DNA from 2 places in the Pseudonocardia zijingensis genome. Region 1 is predicted to be linked to the other one. Evidence: riboswitches for the same ligand, from Rfam matches in the RefSeq annotation. Region 1 holds a riboswitch; the other holds the start of a gene.

Region 1 (9,633 bases):
GGCGTACCCGCAGGGCGGTCTCGACGACCGCGTCGCCGCGGTCGAGCTCGGCGACGACCTCCATGTCCTCCTCCAGCGAGAGCAGTGCCACCAGCGCGCCGCGGATCATGTGCATGTCCTCGGCGATCAGGACCCTGATCACATGGCCTCCCCCCGGGGTGCTCACGAGCGCGCCCCACACTGTCATCCCCGCGGCGGCGGGGGCCCGCCGCCGCGCCGTATCCGCGCCGGGCTCAGCGAGGCGACGAGCTCCCCGGCCGTCCGGGTGCGGACCTCGCGCAGCGCCCGCCGCGCCATGTCGGCGAGGCCTGCGACCTCCTCGCGCGCGGCCACGGGATCGTGTCCGAGCAGCCGCACCGCGAGATCGCCCTTCAGCGACACCGCGGAGAGCGTCTGCCCGAGCACGTCACCCGTTGCCCGCAGCCGCTCGCGGTCGGCCGCCACCGCCACCAGCTCGGCCCGGACCGCCACGACCTCCCGCCGGGCCCGCGCCGTCGAGACCGCGCACCGCACCACCACCGCCCCCGCGGCGAGGCACAGGACCTGTCGCCACGCGCGCGTCATGACCCCATCGTCTTCCGCCGCACGGCCGGCGCGGCAGAAGCAGATGTCTGCGGCGGCCGATGATGAACGTCATCCCCGGCCGACGACATCGACATCTGCCCGTGCAGGCGGGGCCGGCGCGAGACTCGGTCCCGTTGCACCACCGGACCGACGAGACCCGAGGAGCCATCGTGGCCACCACCCAGATCTTCCTGAACCTGCCGATCGACGACCAGAAGACCACCAAGGCGTTCTGGACCGCGCTCGGCTACTCGTACAACGCCGACTTCAGCGACGACCACGCCCTCGCGCTGGAGATCGGGCCCGGCATCAACGCGATGCTGCTGTCGAAGGCCCGCTTCGCGGAGTTCGCCACCCGGCCCACGTCGGACGGCAGCAGCACCGAGGTCATCCTCGCCCTCGGCGTCGAGTCGCGGGACGAGGTCGACCGGGTCGCCGACGCCGCGCTGGCGAACGGCGGCGGGAAGGCAACGGACCCGCAGGACCACGGCTTCATGTACGGCCGTTCGTTCATCGACCCGGACGGCCACCACTGGGAGGTCGTGTGGATGGACCTGTCGGGCGGACAGGACTGATCCGAGGGCGCGCACATCGACCTCCGTGTCGCCACACCGGTTGCCGTCGGTGTGGCGGCACCGATGTCGGTGTGTGAGTGCGTGGTGTGTGTGAGGGGTCGCTGGATATGCCTCGAGGAGGCCAGCGAGTCACTCCTCGTGCGGGAACCTGTCCCGCCGGGCGCGTCTGCGCTGTTGCCACTCGTCGCGGAGCACGTCCGCCTCGCCGCCTCGGCCGCTGCCACGCAGCAGATCGATCAGACGCTCCTGTGCGAGCTTGTCCGTGTCGGCGATGTCGCGCAGCATCTTCTCCGCCGTCGCGCCACGGTTGCTCCGCAACATCCGCTGCACGATCTCGTGGCGCGAGTTGATGTCTCCGCGCATCGCCCAGTCGAGCAGGCGCTCCTCTGCGTCCTTGCCGCGTTCCGTCGATTCGAGGACCTTGACCAGCCAGCTGCGGGCGACCCGGTCGCCCTTCTCGGCGAACCTCCAGAGGACGGGTTCGGCATCGAGGATGCGGTCAGCGTTCTCCAGGATCGCGAGGTAGCGCCTCAACGGGTCTGCGTGCCCACGGTTCAACGCCTCCAAGGACAACGCTTCGACGGCGCCGACGTGGCGTTCCCGATCGAGCCATCTGGCGACCGCGTCGAAGTGGTCCATGCTCCCGATGTCGATCGCCTCGTGCCCCGCTGCGACGACGATGCTGACGATGTCCGGGTGGTGGCGACGCAAGTCGTCGAGAGCTTGGCTTCGCGGTGGGTTCGCGGCATCGGCTGCGCGGACATCGGTGATGAACGCTTCGAGCGCCTTGCACTGCCGCCATGCCAGGTCTTCCTCGATCACGTAATGGGGTTCTCCGTTCAGGAGGCGCACGAACCTGGTAGCGGGAGAACCCCAGAGGTACTCGAACTGCTTGTCTGCCATGGCCACGAGCGGTGGGAGCAGGTCGGATGCTCGCTCGCCCCGTATCTGGATGAACGGACCGTTCATCGCGTCGAGTTCGGGCCAGAACATCCCGATGAGCCGGATGTCGTCGTAGGCGAACATGCAGATCGGCGGTCGTGCATCGAATGCGCGGACCTTCAGAGGGCACCTCGTCCCGGTCGTCCCGCTGGCCGAGATGATCGAGTTGAAGCGGCGGAGGTCTCCTTCGATCTGTCGCGAAACCTCGTCGGCGGGCAATCCGAGCTCGATGCTGCGAAGCTGCGCATAACTGGCCGTGTGCTGCAGCAGCAGGACCTGGACCGAGCATCCGTCCTTCGCTTTGCGGGCCAGCATCTCGCCGATCTCCGGGAGTACGCCGACCCAGTTGGACAAGATTCGTATCGAGCGTTCCGCCGAGGCGAGGTTGTTCCTGAGGTCGATGGCACGAAGATCCTCGTAGACCAGTTCGATCCCCGCTTCGTGCAGGGACTTCACGGAATCCAGCGCATCGCGGGCGCCTGACTCCACCGCGCGCACGAGACCCCCGCTGCGTATGAAGTCGTGCACCGAGGTGACGTGGCGGTCGACTTTCTCCAGGGTCGTCACCCTCTGCAGCAGTGCCGAGACCGACAGGAAGGCGAGGAGTGCGACGGTTACCGCGACCATCGTCGCCTGCGGGATCGTCACGAAGACGGAGGCGACGAAAGCGGCAACTCCCAAGGCGGCCGTGAGGAACTCGAAGGCCAAACTGGGATTGTGCCGGAGCCAACGAAGGGCGGTGCTGAGGCCGCGCACCACCGCCGGACGCTGAACCCCCGTCGCTACCGGCCGACCGGTGGTGGTGCGTGAGGTGGTGTCCACGATGACCCGTCCCCGTCTCGGTGAACTGCTGCACCGGCCATGACCGACGGACGACGCGGTACTTCTCGGCGCGGTCGGTGTCGGCGTCGCTACTCCTCGTCGCTCGGATGCCGGCCGGCGTTATGGGGGCGGGTCGGCACCCACGACCGGGGTGCTCGTCACACCGGTCGTGGTGCTGGCACATCGGTTGCAGTCGGTGTGTGAGTGCCAGGTTTGTGTGTGAGCGGGGTGGACGGCCGGCCTTCAGTGGCGGCGTCCCCGAGGCGGCCGAGGGCTCGCACATCGGTTGTGGTGCTGGCACATCAGTTGCAACCGGTGTGTGAGGACCAGTGGTGGTGTGTGAGGGTGCCTCGGGCGGCCGCTGATCAGCTCGCACATCGGTAGTGGTGCTGGCATATCAGTTGCAACCGGTGTGTGAGCACGTGAGGTGGTGTGTGGCGCCCCGGGAGCGCGGCCGGACCGCCGGCACACCGGTTGCAGTCGGTGTGTGAGCGCCCGAGGTGGTGTGAGAGCTAGCGGGTGGGGGTGGCCACGGACGCCGCGGCGTAGCTCTTGACGATCGCTTCCAGCTCGGCCGGGTCGATGACGTCGTCGAGGCGGTCGAAGCCGTCCGGGGCGCGGCGCTCGACCTCGTCGATCACCATCTCCGGCCCGCCGACTCGGTTGCGCAGCACGATCTCGCGCGTGGGCGGCAGGCGTTCGTCCTGGTAGGCGGCGAGCGCGGCCTCCGGGGCGGCGCCGGAGGTCAGGTGGCGGGTGAGGGCGACGGCGTCGAGCACCGCCTGGCCCGCGCCGTTGGAGCCCATGGGGTACATCGGGTGGGCGGCGTCGCCGAGCAGGGTGACGCGGCCGTGGCTCCACCGGGGCAGGGGGTCGCGGTCGCACATCGGGTACTCGTAGAACTCGGGGGTGGCGGCCACCAGGCCGGGCAGGTCGAGGTGCGGGGTGTGGAAGCGCTCGAGGTGCGGTGCGAGCTCGGCGCGGTCGCCCGGGCGCGACCAGTCCTCGCGGCGGGGAGGCGGGTCGCCGGGCTCTCCGGTGCGGATGCAGACCGCCCAGTTGGTGAGCACGGTGCCGGGCGAGCTGCCCCGGCCGATCGGGTACAGGACGAGCTTGGCGGCGTTGCCCCCGGCCACGATCATGGACTGGCCCGTGAGGAACGGCGGCCAGTCGGTGGCGCCGCGCCACATCAGCACGCCGTTCCAGCGGGGTGGGCCCTCGTCGGGGTAGAAGCCGGCGCGCACCGTGGAGTGGATGCCGTCGGCGCCCAGCAGCACGCCACCCGGCCGTTCGCCGAGGGGCTCGCCCGCCGGGTCGGTGAACGTGGCGCGGACGCCGCCGGCGTCCTGCTCGAACCCGGCGAACCGGTGCCCGGTGCGCACGGCGTGCGGGCCGAGCCGGTCCCGGACCGCGCGCAGCAGCACGCCCTGCAGCCGGCCGCGGTGCACCGACAGCTGCGGCACGTCGAAGCCCGCGTCGAGGCCGCACGGCCGGTGCATGATCACCTGTCCGAGGCGGTGGCTGTAGAACAGCTCCTTGGTGCGCACCGCCACCTCGTCCAGGGCGTCGAGCAGGCCCAGCCCGGCCAGCGGCGCCACGGCCAGCGGCAGCGCGTTGATCCCGACACCGAGCTCGCGGATGGCCGGGCTGCGCTCGTAGATCTCGCACTCGATCCCGGCCTCGTGCAGGAACAACGCGGTGGCCAGCCCGCCGACCCCGGCCCCGACGATGAGCACCTTCACGGTCGGGACGCTAGTAGCGCCCGCCGGTCGGTGGAACCCGCAGCCGCGCACTGGCCGGATCTCGGCGGTCCGGCCGGCCTACCGGCGGGCGGGGCGGCGGCGCGACGAGCGCCGGCCGGGAGCTGACGGTGCCGCGGCCCAGTGGGCGGGACGGGCGAGTGCGCGGGGTAGCCGGGTGGCGGTGTCCCCGCGGGCCGCGATGACCTGCGCGGCGGTGAGGAAGAGCGTGTCGCGCAGGTCGGCGCCCGCGAGGTCGGCGCCACGCAGGTCCGCGCCGAGCAGGTCGGCCCCGCGCAGGTCGGCGGAGCGCAGGTCGGCCCCGACGAGCAGCGCGCCCCGGAACGTCGCGCGGCGCAGGTCGGCGCCGCGCATCCGGGCGCCCAGCAGCTGCGCCCCGCGGTGGTCCGGGCCGGGCCGCTCCGCGCGGGCGTGGTCGCTGACCCGGCCCAGCAGGTCGGCGACCGACCGCCGGTGCGCCTCCACGTCGAGTGCCGCGAGCTCGTCGGGGGTGCCCGCGGCGAGACGGTCGGTGTCGGCGACGGCCGCGTCGATCTCGGCGGAGAACGGGGCCGCCGCGGGGAGCGACCGGACCTCCGTGAGGTGGCGCAGCAGCTCGTGGAGCACGCGGACCACCGGGAACACGGCGAACATCGCGTCGGCCTGCTCGGGGTGGGTGCGCCAGTCGCGCCCGCCGAACGTCACCTGCACGACCTGCTGCCCGGCGCCGAAGCAGTCGTAGACCGTGCAGCCGGGGTAGCCCTCGTCGCGCAGGCGCGTGTGGATGCCGCAGCGGAAGTCGGTGCGCAGGTGGTGGCACGGCGTGCCGGCGGCCTTGTCGGCGGCGAAGTCGGACGACGCCGAGAACGCGAGGGCGACGCAGCACAGGCCTGCGCAGCGGGAGCAGTCGGCGGTGTAGCGGTCAGGGTCGGGCGGCATCGCCGTCCATTGTCCGCCCCCTGTCGTGAGTGGATACGAGTGCTCCAGCACCCGTATCCACTCACGGGTGGGTCGTCAGTGGCCGCAGCCCGGGCGGGCGGGGCCGGTGGGGGTGCCGATGCCCAGGGGGTCGGCGTCGCGCGGGTCGGGCACCGGGCTCCACCGGCCGTCGACCACGGCGTAGTCCCACCCGGGCCCGTCGATCACGAGCCGGTCGACGGCGTCGACGAGCCGGTGCACGTCGTCCAGCGAGGTGCCGAGGCCGAGGCTGGCGCGCACCGCGCCGCCGTCGGCGCTGCCTGCGACGCGCGCGAGCAGCGGGTGGGCGCAGAACTTCCCGTCCCGCACGCCGATGCCGTGCTCGGCCGACAGGTAGGCGGCCACGAGCCCGGCCGGCCGGCCGTCCACCACGAACGTGGTGACGGCGACGCGGTCGGTGCTGTCGCTCCAGATCCGCAGGGTCCGCACACCGGGGATCGAGCGGAGGCCGGTCTCGAGGTGGTGCAGCAGCGTGGCTTCGTGGTCCGGGGACAGCGCGCCGGGCAGCACCCGGCAGGCCTCGGCGAGCGCGGCGGCGCCCAACACGTTCGGGGTGCCCGCCTCGTGCCGGTGCGGTGCGGGAGCCCACGAGACCTCGGCGGCGCCGTGCTCGTCAGGGCCGCTCACGGCGTTCACCGCGCCGCCGCCCGCCAGGTACGGGGCGGCGACGTCGAGCCAGTCGCGGCGCCCGACGAGCACGCCGACCCCGTAGGGGGCGTAGAGCTTGTGCCCGGAGAGCGCGACGTAGTCGATGCCGGTGGCCCCGATGTCGACGGGGCGGTGCGGCGCGAGCTGGGCGGCGTCGACCACCACGCGCGCGCCTGCGGCGTGGGCGAGCGCGGTGATCTCGGCGAGGGGCAGCAGCTCGCCCGTGACGTTGGACGCCCCGGTGACGGCGAGCAGCGCGGGCCGGTCGGTGCGCAGGGCGTGGCGCAGGTCGGCGAGCGTGCGCTCGATCGTGCCGGCCGCGCGCAGCACCCGGCCGCTGCGCCAGGCCAGCAGGTTGGCGTGGTGCTCGACGTCGAGCCGCAGCACCGGGCCGGGCACGCACCCGGCGAGGAGGTTCAGGGCGTCGGTGGTGTTGCGGGTGAACACGACGACGTCGTCGGCGCGGGCTCCGACGAACCGGCCCACCGTCTCGCGGGCCTGCTCCAGCACGCCGGTGCAGACCTGCGAGGCGTAGCCGGCGCCGCGGTGCACGCTCGCGTAGTAGGGGAGCAGGTCGGCGACGTGGTCGGCCACCGCGGTGAGCGCGGGCGCGCTGGCGGCGAGGTCGAGGTTGGCGTAGCGCACGTGCTCGCCGGTGACGAGCGGGACGCGCAGGTCGGCGCCCGTGACGGACGCCGGGGCGCAGACGCCGGGACGGGCGGACAGCACAGCGGTCATCGAGGTCCTCCGGACCCTCCATGGGACCCGGACGAACGTCGGGTCCGCGCTTGCCGGCCGTGGGTGCACGGCGGCCTGGTCGTCACCCGGAGCACCCCACCGCGGAGGAGGGTTGCCGGCCAGCGAGCCGGGGCTTGACGCTGGCGCTCTTGACCTGAGGGGGACGGTACGTGCGGGGCCGCGGTCGGTCAAGCGGATCTTCCGCCGCCGTACCGGACGCGGGGTCAGCTCTTGCGGAGCACCCCGCCGTACTCGTAGATCGACGGGTCGGAGCGGGAGGCGCCCTCGTACCGCGCGATGTCGGCGGGCACCGGGGCGAGCGCGGGCTGGTCGGCGGTGGGGCGCCAGTCGCTGAGGTTCACCAGCCCCGGCTCGACCGGTTCCAGCCCGGAGAGCAGCTCGTCGACCTGGGCGGTGGAGCGGTTGCGCCAGGGGATGCCGTACTCGTTGATCGACTGCTCGAACCGGGCGCCGCGTTCGGGGTCGTCGCAGACCACCTGGGAGAAGGCCAGGTAGCTGCCCGGGACGGCGCGGTCGATCACCCCGTGCAGGACGGCGTGCGGGTCGAACTCGTCGAGGATGTGGTGGCCGACGGAGAGGAACAACACCGCGACCGGCTCGCTGAAGTCGATCAGCCGGTTCACGTCCGGGTTCGCGAGGATCGCGTCGTGGTCGCGCATGTCGGCGCGGACGACCACCGTGGAGTCGTCGCAGGCCAGCAATGCGCGTGCGTGGGCGAGGACGATCGGGTCGATGTCGACGTACACGACGCGCGCGTCATCGGTGAACTGCCCGGCCACCTGGTGCACGTTGTTGTCCGTGGGCAGTCCGCAGCCCATGTCGAGGAACTGCCGGATCCCCACCTCTTCGGTGAGGTGGCGGACGGCCCGGTAGAGGAATCGCCGGTTCTCGCGGGCGATGTCGAGACAGGTGGGGAAGACCTCGAGAGTGGCCTTCATGAACTGCTGGTCGACGGTGAAGTTCTCCTTGCCGCCGAGCAGCCAGCCGTAGGCGCGGGCGGAAGTCGGGATGTCGGTCGGGATGCCGCCGATCTCGATCTGGTCCTCTGTCACGCTTTCCCCCCCGGGTCACGGTCGCCGATCGATCATGCGAGCGTATCGAGGAGGCCGGGTGTTGTGGAGGTGACCCGTCAGCGGGTGATCGCCGGGATCGCGAAGGAACCCCGGCCGGGCACGGAGGCGACCGGCGCGCCCGGATCGGTGGGGAGCGGGCCGGCGCCTGCGAGCACCACCCGGTCGGCGCGCACGGTGGCGGAGCGGGTGCGCACGAGCGCCCCGCGACCGGCGGCGTCGATCGCGACGACCTCGTCGCAGTGGCGCAGCCGGGCGCCCCACGCCGTGGCGGCGGCCGTGAGGGCTGCCGTGGCCTGATCGGCGCGTACCTGCCGGACCCCCGAGACGACGTGCAGCAGTTGCGCCCCGGTGGCCTGCTCGACCTGCCGCCAGAGCCCGGTGGCCTCTGCCGCGACCCGGGCCGGGATGCCGGCGTCGGTCCACGGGGCCGAGCCCGCGGCGCGCCAGACCGTGCCGGCGGCTCGCCGCTCCAGCAGCAGGACGTGGAGGCCGCGGCGGGCCAGGTGCCACGCGGTGGCGGCCCCGGCGGGGCCCGCTCCGACGACGGCGACGTCGGCGGTGAGGGACGGGGTCTCGGTGGGCGTCGGGTCCAGCAGGCTCGGTGGACAGGGCACGGCGGCCTCCAGCTCTCCCGTGAAGCGGATCACCACGGTAGGTCGGCGGCCCCGCACCGTGTCAACGAACGGACATTTGCCATTCGATCTGTCCGGTCATTCATCCCGGGCAATGGTGCTCGACACACCGCTTGAAAAACGATGCGATCGCTACGTAAGTTCGATGTGCAAACAAGACGCCATCCAGAGCGGCCGAGAGACCCGGATCGACGACGCCGCAGCAACCCCCCGCGCGAGTGGGAGCGGGTGCTACCGCCGGGAGCGATGGAGGTCGCCGTGCCGGGTGCGGAACGGATCGAGCTGTTGACGACGTGGCACGCATGGCGCCACCACGTCGATCTGTGCCGCACCTGCGCGGCGCTCTGTCGGGGCTGACGACCCGACCCCATCCACCCGCGCATCGCCGTGTCCGAAGCGGTGGTGCCCATTCCTGCGCGCATTTCCTGGATGAAGGAACACGTCATGTCCCGACCTCTCGCGCTGCGGCTGACCGCAGTGGCCCTCCTGCTCGGTGCGTGCGGCTCGACGCCCGCCGCGAGCACCGCCGACCCGGGCACCCCGCAACCGGGCGGCACCTTGCGCTTCGCCGTGAGCAGCGACCAGGGCTGCGTCGACCCGCAGCAGGTCGGCAGCAACGACACGATCTTCTCGCTGCGCCAGGTGGTGGACTCGCTCACCGACCAGGACCCGGCCAGCGGTGAGCTGCGGCCGTGGCTCGCCACGAGCTGGGAGAGCAACGCCGACGCCACCGCGTACACGTTCACGCTGCGCGAGGGCGTGACGTTCAGCGACGGCACGCCGCTGGACGCCGAGGCGGTGAAGGCGAACTTCGACGCGGTCGCGGACCTCGGCCCGCGCGGCTCGCTCCCGAAGGGCTACCTGGCGGGCTACGTGGGCACGACGGTGGAGAGCCCGAGCC
Region 2 (9,633 bases), on a different contig from region 1:
GCCGAGGACCGGCCGCGCCGGCTGGGTCCCGGCGCGCTCGACGGCGCGGTGGTGCTCGCCGCGGGCGGGGCCGGGGCGGTCGGGCACGCGGTGATCCAGCTCGCCCGGTGGGCGGGCGCCACGGTGATCGCCACGGTCAGCGGCCCGGCGAAGGCTCGGCTGGCCACCGCCGCCGGTGCCCACCAAGTGGTCAACTACCGCGAGGGCGACCCCGCTGCCGAGATCCGCGGGATCGCCCCGGACGGCATCGACATCGTGGCGGAGGTGGCGCTCGGCGCGAACCTCGCGCTCGGCCAGGCCGTGCTGCGCACGCGCGGCACGATCTCGACCTACGCAAACGACGGTGGCGGCCCGGTCGAGCTGGACGTCCTGCGGCACATGGTGCTGAACGCCCGCATGCAGTTCCTGGTGCTCTACACGGCCGGTGCGCAGGTGCGGTCCGCGGCGGTGGAGGACGTCGCCGCGGCGGTCGCCGCGGGTGCGCTCCCCGTCGGCGAGGAGCACGGGCTGCCGCTGGTCCGCTTCCCGCTCGAGCGCACCGCCGACGCGCACCGGGCGGTGGAGGGCGGCGCGGTCGGGAAGGTGGTGGTCGACGTCTCGCGCTGACGCCGGCTGTACTCGGCGGCGTGTGCGACCAGCACGGCCGTCTGGTCGGGAAGCGGGCTCACGCGCGATCCGTCTGCATTCCTGGTCTCGTCCATGGGATCGACGCTATGAACCGGTCCCGCCCACCGGGAGGGTGTAGCGCACCCACCCGCGGCCGGCGGGCTCAGCCGGTGGGTGCGGAGCAGACGGACCGCAGGGCCCGGTCCAGCGCGGCCGCGTGGAGGGGATCCAGCTCGCCGGCCTGCTGCCGCACGGCCGCGGCGAGCGCGGACGGGCAGTCCTCCTGCGTGCGGACCGGTTCGGCGCCCTTCAGCGCGGTGACCAGCTCGGTGCTGATGCGGGTGATCTCGGGCCGGATCTCCGCGAGGTCCGGGCGCTCGGAGGGCCCCGAACCCAGGTGTTCGTCCCACTGCCGGAGCAGGTCGTTCTGCACCTGGGTGCTGGCCGCGATCTGATCGGAGACCACGCGGGTGACCCAGTCGGGATCGACCCCTGCGCGGTCGGCCTGGGCCCGGGCGTCCGCGACCACCACGGCCTCGCGCTCCGGGTCCGTCACCGGTTTCCCGGTGCCGAACTTGGCGGCGGCCACCCGGTCCGAGATCGCCGCCCGCTCGGCGGCGAGCTGGACGACCCGGGCCAGCCTCTCGGCCGACGGCCCCGGGGCCGAAGGGGTCGCCGCCTGCCCGCACCCCGCGAGCATGGCCGCCGTGACGGCGAGCGCCGCCCCGCCGGCGACCGTCCTGCGCTTCGCCTGATCCTCGATCATTCGTCCCCCCGTTGACGAACTAGTACGTCTGCCTCACGGGCACGCTTCCGCGCCGGTTCGATCACGGCAAGCCGATGTGGCGCACGGAACAGCGGGTGCGTCCGACGAGAGACTGATGTCATGAACTGACATCGCCTGCTACGCTCGATGTCACACTGAGACATCAGGTCGAGCGTGAGTGGAGACGAGGTTTCCCATGGGTGCGAGGAACAAGACGGCGCGCGGGCTGGTCGGCCTGATCGCGGCCGGGACGGCCGTGGGCGCGCTGGTCGTGGACGCCGTCATACCGGAGACGGCGCGCCAGCACATGCGCAACCCCCGCTGGCCCGCGCACGCGAAATTCCACAACGCCCAGTACATCGTGATGAGTGCCGTCCTGGGTGGCATCGGCCTGCGGCTGCTGACCTCTCCGAACGGTGACCCCGACCGGAACCGGGTGCTCGCCGCCGCGATCGTGTCGGTGCCCCACGTCGGCATGTTCGGCGCCGCCGCCTTCCCGGGCACCGCGCTCAGCGACGAGGAGTTCCGCGACTCACCGGCCAACACCGTCAAGGGCGTGGAGGTCAACATCCTCTCGGCGGCGGTCTGCCTGGCCGTGCTCGGCGCCTCGCTGGTCCTGGGACGGGGCAGGCGTCATCCCACGCCTTCGCACGGGTGAGCCGCCCGCCGAGGCGGGTGAGCCCGAACAGCACGAGGCCCAGCGCGAGCAGCAGACCCGCACGCAGCCACACCGTGGCTTCCTTCTGCGCGGCGAGCGCCACGCCCGAGGCGAGCCCGAGCCACGGCAGCACGATCAGGATGCGCACGTGGTCGCGTTCGCCCTCGTCCGGGCGCCGCCGCAGGACGATCACGGCGAGGTTCGTGCTCTCCACCAGCTGGGTTCAGCGGAGTCCACCCCGGATTGTTCACCCGTGGCGCGGACTTCACACGGTGCCCGTCACGTCCTCGGGCGTCTTCTCGTGACCGGGCTGCTTCGGCGTGCGCCTGCTCTGCTTCATCTCGGCCTCGTACACGTGCCGCTTCCCCTCCATGATCTCGTCGCGCACGGTGCGCTCGAGGTCGCGGTAGACCGTGTAGTAGCCGTCGTCGAACTCCTCGACGAGCTGGAAGGTCCACCGCCCGGCGATCACGTTCCGGCCGCGGATCTCGTCGGAGACCCGGTCCGCCAGCGCGTCCTTGTCGATGGCCCGGAGGTTGTCGACGACCTCGTCGAGCATCGCATCGGCTTCGCCGATCAACCGGTGGAAGGAGTAGAGGTGCCCGCGGGCGCGCTCGAGGTAGGCCAGCGCCTCGGTGAACTTCCCGCTGGCGAGGACGTGCTCGTCAGTGGCGCCTTCCGGGCGGGTGTGCGCGGCGTCGATCGGTTCATCCACGCGGAGCCGGTACCCCGTGGGGAGCGCGTCAACCGCGGTCCGGGAGCCCGCGGGCGGTTCGACCCGTCCGCTCCGGGAACCACCGCCGCTACGACACCACGGACCTGCTCACCTACGACCTGGCGTGGAACGCCGCGGCCGTGGCGCTGCTGCTGATCGGCGCCGCGCTCACGTGGCGGGGCCGCCGGGAAGTCCGGTGAGCGGCCGGCGCACCGTCGCGTTCGCCGCCCGGGCTGGTGCTGGTCGCGGTGGCGGTGTCGCCCGCCGTACCGGGCCACGACCCGCGCGGCCACATGGTCCAGCACCTCCTGCTCGGGATGTTCGCGCCGCTCGCGCGCGTGCTCGCCGCTCCGGACCGGCTGCTGCTCGGCGTGCTGCCCCTCTCCCGGCGGGCCGCCGTGCGGCGCCTGCTGCGCAGCCAGGTCCTGCACGTCCTCACCCACCCCGCCACCGCGGCGGTGGTCGACGTGGGAGGCTCTACCTGCTCCACCTCACCCCGCTGTACGCGGCCACGGCCCACCACGCCGTCGCACACCACCTGGTGAACCTGCACTTCCTGCTCGCCGGGTCCCTGTTCACCTGGTCGGTCCTCACGACCGGTCGGCACCGCCCCACGCTCGCCGTCCGGGCGCTGGTCCTGATCGCCGCCGAGCAGCGCACGCGTACCTCGCGAAGCTCCTGTACGCCCACGCCCCCGAGCTCCCGCCGGGCACCTCGTACGACGTCGACCAGCTGCGGGCGGCCGCGCAGCTCATGTACTACGGCGGGGACCTCGCCGAGCTCCTGCTCGCCGTCGCGCTGTTCGCGGGCTGGTACCGGGCGGGCCGCCGGGCCGCGTCCTGCCCGCATCCCGGTTAGCGGGCCCGCACCGGGTTACCCGGACGTCGGCGAGGGCTGCCACATCTTCTCGGCGAAGCTGGACGGCTGCATCACGCCGCTCGTCGTCGCGAACGCCGGATGAGGGAGGACGCCGTGGTCACGGTCAGCCGCGAGATCGCGTCGTCGCCGGACGCCGTGTGGGCCGTGGTGTCCGACGGCTGGCTCTACCCGAGCTGGGTGGTGGGGGCGTCCCGGATGCGGCACGTCGACCCGGCCTGGCCCGCGGTCGGGGCCCGCCTGCACCACTCGGTGGGGGTGTGGCCCGCGCTGCTCGACGACACGACCTCGGTGGTCTCGTCCGTGCCGGGGAAGGAGCTCGTGCTCGAGGCCCGCGGGTGGCCGTTCGGCGAGGCGACCGTGCGGCTCACGATCGAGGCGCGGCCCTCCGGCTGCCTCGTGGCCATGGCAGAGGACGCCACGAGCGGACCGGGGAAGCTCATCCCCGGGCCGGTGCGCACCGCGCTGATCGGCCCGCGCAACACCGAGAGCCTGCGCCGGCTGGCCTACCTCGCCGAGAACGGGTCCCGGTAGGGGACCTCAGAGCCCCCGCGCCGCCAGTGCCTCGCGCACCGCCTTGCTGGTGGAAGGCACGGTGGCCGACGGGCCGATCTGGCCGGCGACGGCGTCGAGGGTCTTGAGCCCGTCGCCGGTGATCAGCAGCACCGTCTCGGCGTCCGGGTCGATCTGCCCGGCCTCGATCAGCTTCTTCGTGGTGGCCACGGTGACGCCACCCGCCGTCTCGGCGAACACGCCCTCGGTGCGGGCGAGCAGCCGGATGCCTTCGACCACCTCTTCGTCGGTGACGTGCCCGATCGCGCCGCCGGTGCGCCGGACGGTGTCGAGGACGTACGGGCCGTCGGCCGGGTTGCCGATGGCCAGCGAGCGGGCGATCGTGTCGGGCCGCACCGGCTGCACGACGTCGTGGCCGTCCTCGAACGCCTTCGCCACCGGCGAGCAGCCCGTGGCCTGGGCGCCGAACACCCGGTACGGGGTGGGCTCGACCAGGCCGAGCGTGCCCAGCTCGGTGAAGCCCTTGTCCACCTTGGTGAGCTGCGAGCCCGACGCCACCGGCACCACGATCTGCTCGGGCAGCCGCCAGCCCAGCTGCTCGGCGACCTCGTAGCCGAGGGTCTTGGAGCCCTCCGCGTAGTAGGGCCGCACGTTGACGTTGACGAACGCCCAGTCCTCGTGCTCGGCCGCCAGCTCGGTGGCGAGGCGGTTGACGTCGTCGTAGTTGCCGTCGACGGCCAGCAGCGTGCCGTCGTACACGGCGGTGGTGAGCACCTTGGCCTGCTCGAGCGAGCTGGGGATCAGCACCACGGAGTCCCAGCCGGCCCGGGCCGCGGCGGCGGCGACGGCGTTGGCCAGGTTGCCCGTGGAGGGGCAGCAGAGCACGGTGAAGCCGAGCTCGCGCGCGGCGGCGAGCGCCACGGCCACCACGCGGTCCTTGAAGGAGTGGGTGGGGTTGCCGGTGTCGTCCTTGACCCACAGGGAGCGCACGCCGAGCGCGGCGGCGAGCCGGTCGGCCTTGATCAGCCGGGTGAGGCCGGGCTCGGTGTTGGGGTGGGCCTGCACGTTCGCGGGCACGGGCAGCAGGTGGCGGTAGCGCCAGATCGACTTCGGCCCGGCCTCGATCGACTCGCGGGTGACGGTGCCGAAGTCGTAGGCCACCTCGAGCGGGCCGAAGCACTCGGGGCAGGCGAACTCGGCGGCGAGGGGGATCTGGTGGCCGCACTCCCGACAGGACAGCGCACGCGCGGGGCCGAGGTCGAGGGAAGTGGTGGTGGCGCTGTCGGCAGCCAGGGTCATGAGAAGTCTCCTCATCTTTCCCGCACCGTGCGGGTCGGAATTGGCACCGTGATCGAGCGCTCGAACGCGCATCGCCGGTTGCCGGGGCTTCGTCGGGCCGTTCCCTCTGCCCCTCTGGATGAGCCATATGCGGTTGTGCAGTCCACGTTACGACAACATCACCGCGGCCCCCAAGCTCGTCCCGTGATCTGGGAGCCGGGTCACGCCGTGTCGGGGTCGTGCGCGAGCATGGGGTCATGGCCGCGCCCGCCCCGCTCCGCCTCGTCGTCGGCGAGGAGGAACTGCTCGTCGAGCGGGCGATCGAGCAGGTGGTGGCCGAGGTCCGCGCGGGTGACCCCACGGCCGAGGTGCGCCGGGTGCGCGCCGCCGAGCTCACGCCCGGTGACCTGGCCGAGAGCCTGAGCCCGTCGCTGTTCGCGGAGGGCCGGGTGCTCGTCCTGCTCGCGGCGCAGGAGGTCGGGAAGGAGCTGGCCACGGCCATCGTCGAGCAGTCCGCCGACCCGGCCGACGGCATCGTTCTCGTGGTCGTCCACTCGGGCGGAGCGCGCAACAAGGGCCTCGTCGACGCGCTCCGCAAGGCCGGCGCCGTGGTCACCACCTGCAACAAGATCACGAGGATGGACGAGCGGTCCGACTTCGTGCGCGCGGAGGCCCGCCGCGTCGGCGGGAAGATCACCGGCGACGCGATCGGCGCGCTGCTCGAGGCCGTGGGGTCGGACCTGCGGGAGCTGGCGTCGGCCACGAGCCAGCTGGTGGCCGACACCGGCGGTTCGGTCGACGAGCGGGCGGTGCGCCGCTACCACCGCGGCCGGGCCGAGGCGTCCGGGTTCGCGGTGGCCGACAAGGTCGTGGCGGGCGACCGGGCAGGCGCGATCGAGGCGTTGCGCTGGGCGCAGCTGCTCGGCACGCCGTCGGTGCTGATCGCCGACGCGCTGGCGGACGCGGTGCGCACGCTCGCGAAGGTCGGCTCGGCGGGCCGCGGCGATCCCAACCGGCTCGCGGGCACCCTGGGCATGCCGCCGTGGAAGATCCGCAAGGCGCAGCAGTCGGTGCGCCAGTGGGGGCCTGCGGCCATCGCGGAGGCGTTCGCCGCGGCGGCCGAGGTCAACGCCGACGTCAAGGGCGCGGCGGCCGACCCGGACTACGCCCTGGAGCGCGCGGTGCTGCGGATGCTGGACGCGCGGGGCAAGCGGTAGACCGTCAGCTGTTGCCGCTGGTGCGGGTCTTCTTGATCCAGAGGCCGACCTTGTCGCCGAGGAAGGCGCCGCCGATACCGGCGAGGACGGCGGGGAGCAGTGCGAGCAGGTCAACGAGCATCGGGGGATCTCCTCGGGTCGGACGGGCGAGGGGAGCGGACGCCCGCCGGCGGAATCACCACTTTCGGTGGCCGGCCGCCGGGCTGTCGACCGGGTGTAGGGCACGTCACGTTTGAACACCGTGATCACCGTTGGTGACGGACGCCGCGTCCGATCGCGCCACCCCGGCGTCCCGGCTGGCGGTACGGTTCGAACGCAGGGCTGACCGATTGGCGAGGGGTAGCGATGGCCGTGGCAGGTGCGAAGAGCCGCATCGGGGTGACCGGGCTGGCCGTGATGGGGGCGAACCTGGCCCGCAACATCGCGCGGCGGGGCACGCCGGTGGCCGTCCACAACCGGACGACGGCGCGCACGCGGGAGTTCATCGAGGCCTACGGGTCGGAGGGCACGTTCACGGCGGCCGAGTCGCTCGAGGACTTCGTGGCCGCGCTGGAGCGGCCGCGGCGGATCATCGTGATGGTGAAGGCGGGTGCGCCCGTCGACGCCGTGATCGAGGAGCTGGCGCCGTTGCTCGACGAGGGCGACATCATCATCGACGCCGGCAACTCCCACTTCCCCGACACCAAGCGCCGCACCGAGGAGTGCGCGGCGCGCGGCCTGCGGTTCATGGGCGTGGGCGTGTCCGGCGGCGAGGAGGGCGCGCTGCTCGGGCCGAGCATCATGCCCGGCGGCGACCCGGCGGCCTACGCCGAGGTGGAGGAGATCCTCACCGGCATCGCCGCGCAGGTGGACGGCACGGCCTGCTGCGTGCACGTCGGCCCCGACGGCGCGGGCCACTACGTCAAGATGGTGCACAACGGCATCGAGTACGCCGACATCCAGCTCATCGCCGAGGCCTACGACCTGCTCACGCACGTCGCCGGTCTCGACGCCCCGGCCATCGGCAAGATCTTCGAGGAGTGGAACTCCGGCGACCTGGAGTCGTTCCTCATCGAGATCACGGCGGAGGTGCTGCAGAAGACCGACGCCCGCACCGGCCGCCCGCTCGTCGACGTCATCCTCGACGAGGCGGAGCAGAAGGGCACCGGCCGCTGGACGGCGATCGACGCGCTCGACCTGGGCGTGCCGCTCACCGGCATCACCGAGGCCGTGTTCGCGCGCACCCTCTCGTCGCTGAAGAGCGAGCGGAGGGCGGCCGCAGGCACCCTGGCCGGGCCGGTGCCGGGAGCGGGCGAGGACCGCGCAGACCTCGTCGAGGACATCCGCCAGGCCCTCTACGCCAGCAAGGTGGTGGCCTACGCGCAGGGCTTCGCGCAGATGCGCGCGGCGTCGAAGGCGAACGACTGGAACCTCGACCTGGGCGCGATGGCCACGATCTGGCGCGGCGGCTGCATCATCCGCGCGCAGTTCCTCAACCGCATCCGCGACGCCTACGCCGAGCACGGTGACGTCGAGAACCTTTTGATGGTGCCGTACTTCACCGACGCCGTGGCCAAGGCGCAGGACGCCTGGAGGCGCGTGGTGGTCACGGCCACGCAGCAGGGCGTGGCGATCCCGGCGTTCGCGAGCTCGCTGTCGTACTACGACGGCTACCGCCGCGAGCGGGGCCCTGCCAACCTGATCCAGGGGCTGCGGGACTTCTTCGGCGCCCACACCTACCGCCGGACCGACACCGACGGCGTGTTCCACACCCGCTGGGCGCAGGACGGCACCGAGGTGCGCACGGACGTCTAGCCGGTGCCCGCGGATGGCCTCCTGATGGCGCCGCGCATCGTGCGGGGCCGCCCCTCCGGCAGGCTCCCCAGCCCATGATCGGTGAACCGGCGCGTTTCTCGACGGGATGCGTCGGGTTTCGCGCCGAAACAACGATCATGCTCCCGGGCGGGCGGCCGATGCCGCGTGTGATCAGCGCGAGGCGGTACACCGGGGCTGTCACAGCCGCCGTGAGGTCCTGCTCGGGCAGGTTTGTCGAGCCCCAGAGGACCAGACGTCGCTCCGTGCTGAGCAACGATCGAGTGGGGAATCGATCGTCTAGGAACGCTGGGCCGCCCCTTCCACGGGGCTCGGCATGGCGATCCCGTACTCGCGGATCTTGCGGTAGATGGTGGCGCGTGACGAGCCCAGCCTGCGCGCCGCCTCCACCTTGTTGCCGCCGGTGTCGAGCAGCGCCTCGATGATCGCGTCGCACTCGATCGCCTCGAGCGGGGTGAGCACCCGGCGCGTGGTGACCCGGCACTCCGGCGGCAGGTCGCGAGCCTCCACCACGCCGGCGCGGCGCTTCGCCACGACCTTGCGCAGCACCTGGTGCAACTGCTCGACGTTGCCGGGCCACCGGTTGCGCATGAGCACGTGCATGGCCTCGGGCGAGCAGGTGAGGGCACCGCGGGCGAGGCGCGCGAGCAGGTGGGGCACGAGCTCGGCGACGTCCTCGATGTGGTGGCGAAGCGACGGCACCTCGACCGTGCGGGGGAAGCAGGTGAGCAGGGCCGCCAGGTCGGCGCTGCGGCGGGCGGACGCCTCGCGGGTGACCGTGGCCACCACCCACGGCCGCTCGATCCCGGTGGCCTCGCGGTAGGGCTCGAGCGCCTCGGCGAGGGCGGTCACACCGGCGGCGGGGAGCCGGTCGAGGTGGGCGATGACGAGGGTGCCCGCGTGCTCCAGTTCGGCGGAGACCTCGCCGATCCACTGCGGCCCGTGGTCGTCGGCGTCGAGGACCCGCAGGTGCCCGGCCGGCGTGCGGTTCTGGTGCGCGGCCCGGGCGATCGTGACCTTGCCGACCCCAGGCTCGCCCTCGAGCAGCAGCCATTCCCGGGCCTGGAAATGCCGGTCGACGGCGTGGCCGCACTTCTTCCACGAGGTGCTGGAGCCGACCGCGGTGGGCTGGGACGGGGGGAAGGCGGCCGCGGTGTCGCCGTGCGTCACGTGGGTCATGTGGGCGACGAGC

The links. Region 1 has a riboswitch for S-adenosylmethionine ahead of ACFPL3_RS38520 (aminotransferase class V-fold PLP-dependent enzyme). Riboswitches for the same ligand answer to the same signal wherever they lie in the genome.
Region 2: linked by a shared signal. The riboswitch ahead of thrC (threonine synthase) and the one ahead of ACFPL3_RS38520 (aminotransferase class V-fold PLP-dependent enzyme) in region 1 are both predicted to bind S-adenosylmethionine.

What each region holds. Positions count from the first base shown of each region.
Region 1 is NZ_JBHSKO010000035.1:47,083-56,715, reverse strand. It holds gene ACFPL3_RS38550 (response regulator transcription factor) at 1-142, opposite strand, end outside; gene ACFPL3_RS38545 (histidine kinase dimerization/phosphoacceptor domain-containing protein) at 184-564, opposite strand; gene ACFPL3_RS38540 (VOC family protein) at 735-1,139, shown strand; gene ACFPL3_RS38535 (hypothetical protein) at 1,269-2,903, opposite strand; gene ACFPL3_RS38530 (flavin-dependent oxidoreductase) at 3,416-4,645, opposite strand; gene ACFPL3_RS38525 (pentapeptide repeat-containing protein) at 4,724-5,581, opposite strand; gene ACFPL3_RS38520 (aminotransferase class V-fold PLP-dependent enzyme) at 5,657-7,006, opposite strand; SAM riboswitch class IV at 7,048-7,161, opposite strand; gene ACFPL3_RS38515 (SAM-dependent methyltransferase) at 7,231-8,079, opposite strand; gene ACFPL3_RS38510 (FAD-dependent oxidoreductase) at 8,157-8,747, opposite strand; gene ACFPL3_RS38505 (ABC transporter substrate-binding protein) at 9,177-9,633, shown strand, end outside.
Region 2 is NZ_JBHSKO010000002.1:182,690-192,322, reverse strand. It holds gene ACFPL3_RS05100 (NADPH:quinone reductase) at 1-606, shown strand, start outside; gene ACFPL3_RS05095 (chorismate mutase) at 770-1,372, opposite strand; gene ACFPL3_RS05090 (DUF6640 family protein) at 1,569-2,030, shown strand; gene ACFPL3_RS05085 (hypothetical protein) at 2,296-2,745, opposite strand; partial or broken gene ACFPL3_RS05080 (cytochrome c oxidase assembly protein) at 2,982-3,334, shown strand; gene ACFPL3_RS05075 (SRPBCC family protein) at 3,718-4,155, shown strand; gene thrC (threonine synthase) at 4,162-5,433, opposite strand; SAM riboswitch class I at 5,442-5,558, opposite strand; gene holA (DNA polymerase III subunit delta) at 5,670-6,629, shown strand; gene gndA (NADP-dependent phosphogluconate dehydrogenase) at 6,975-8,423, shown strand; gene ACFPL3_RS05055 (sigma-54-dependent Fis family transcriptional regulator) at 8,721-9,633, opposite strand, start outside.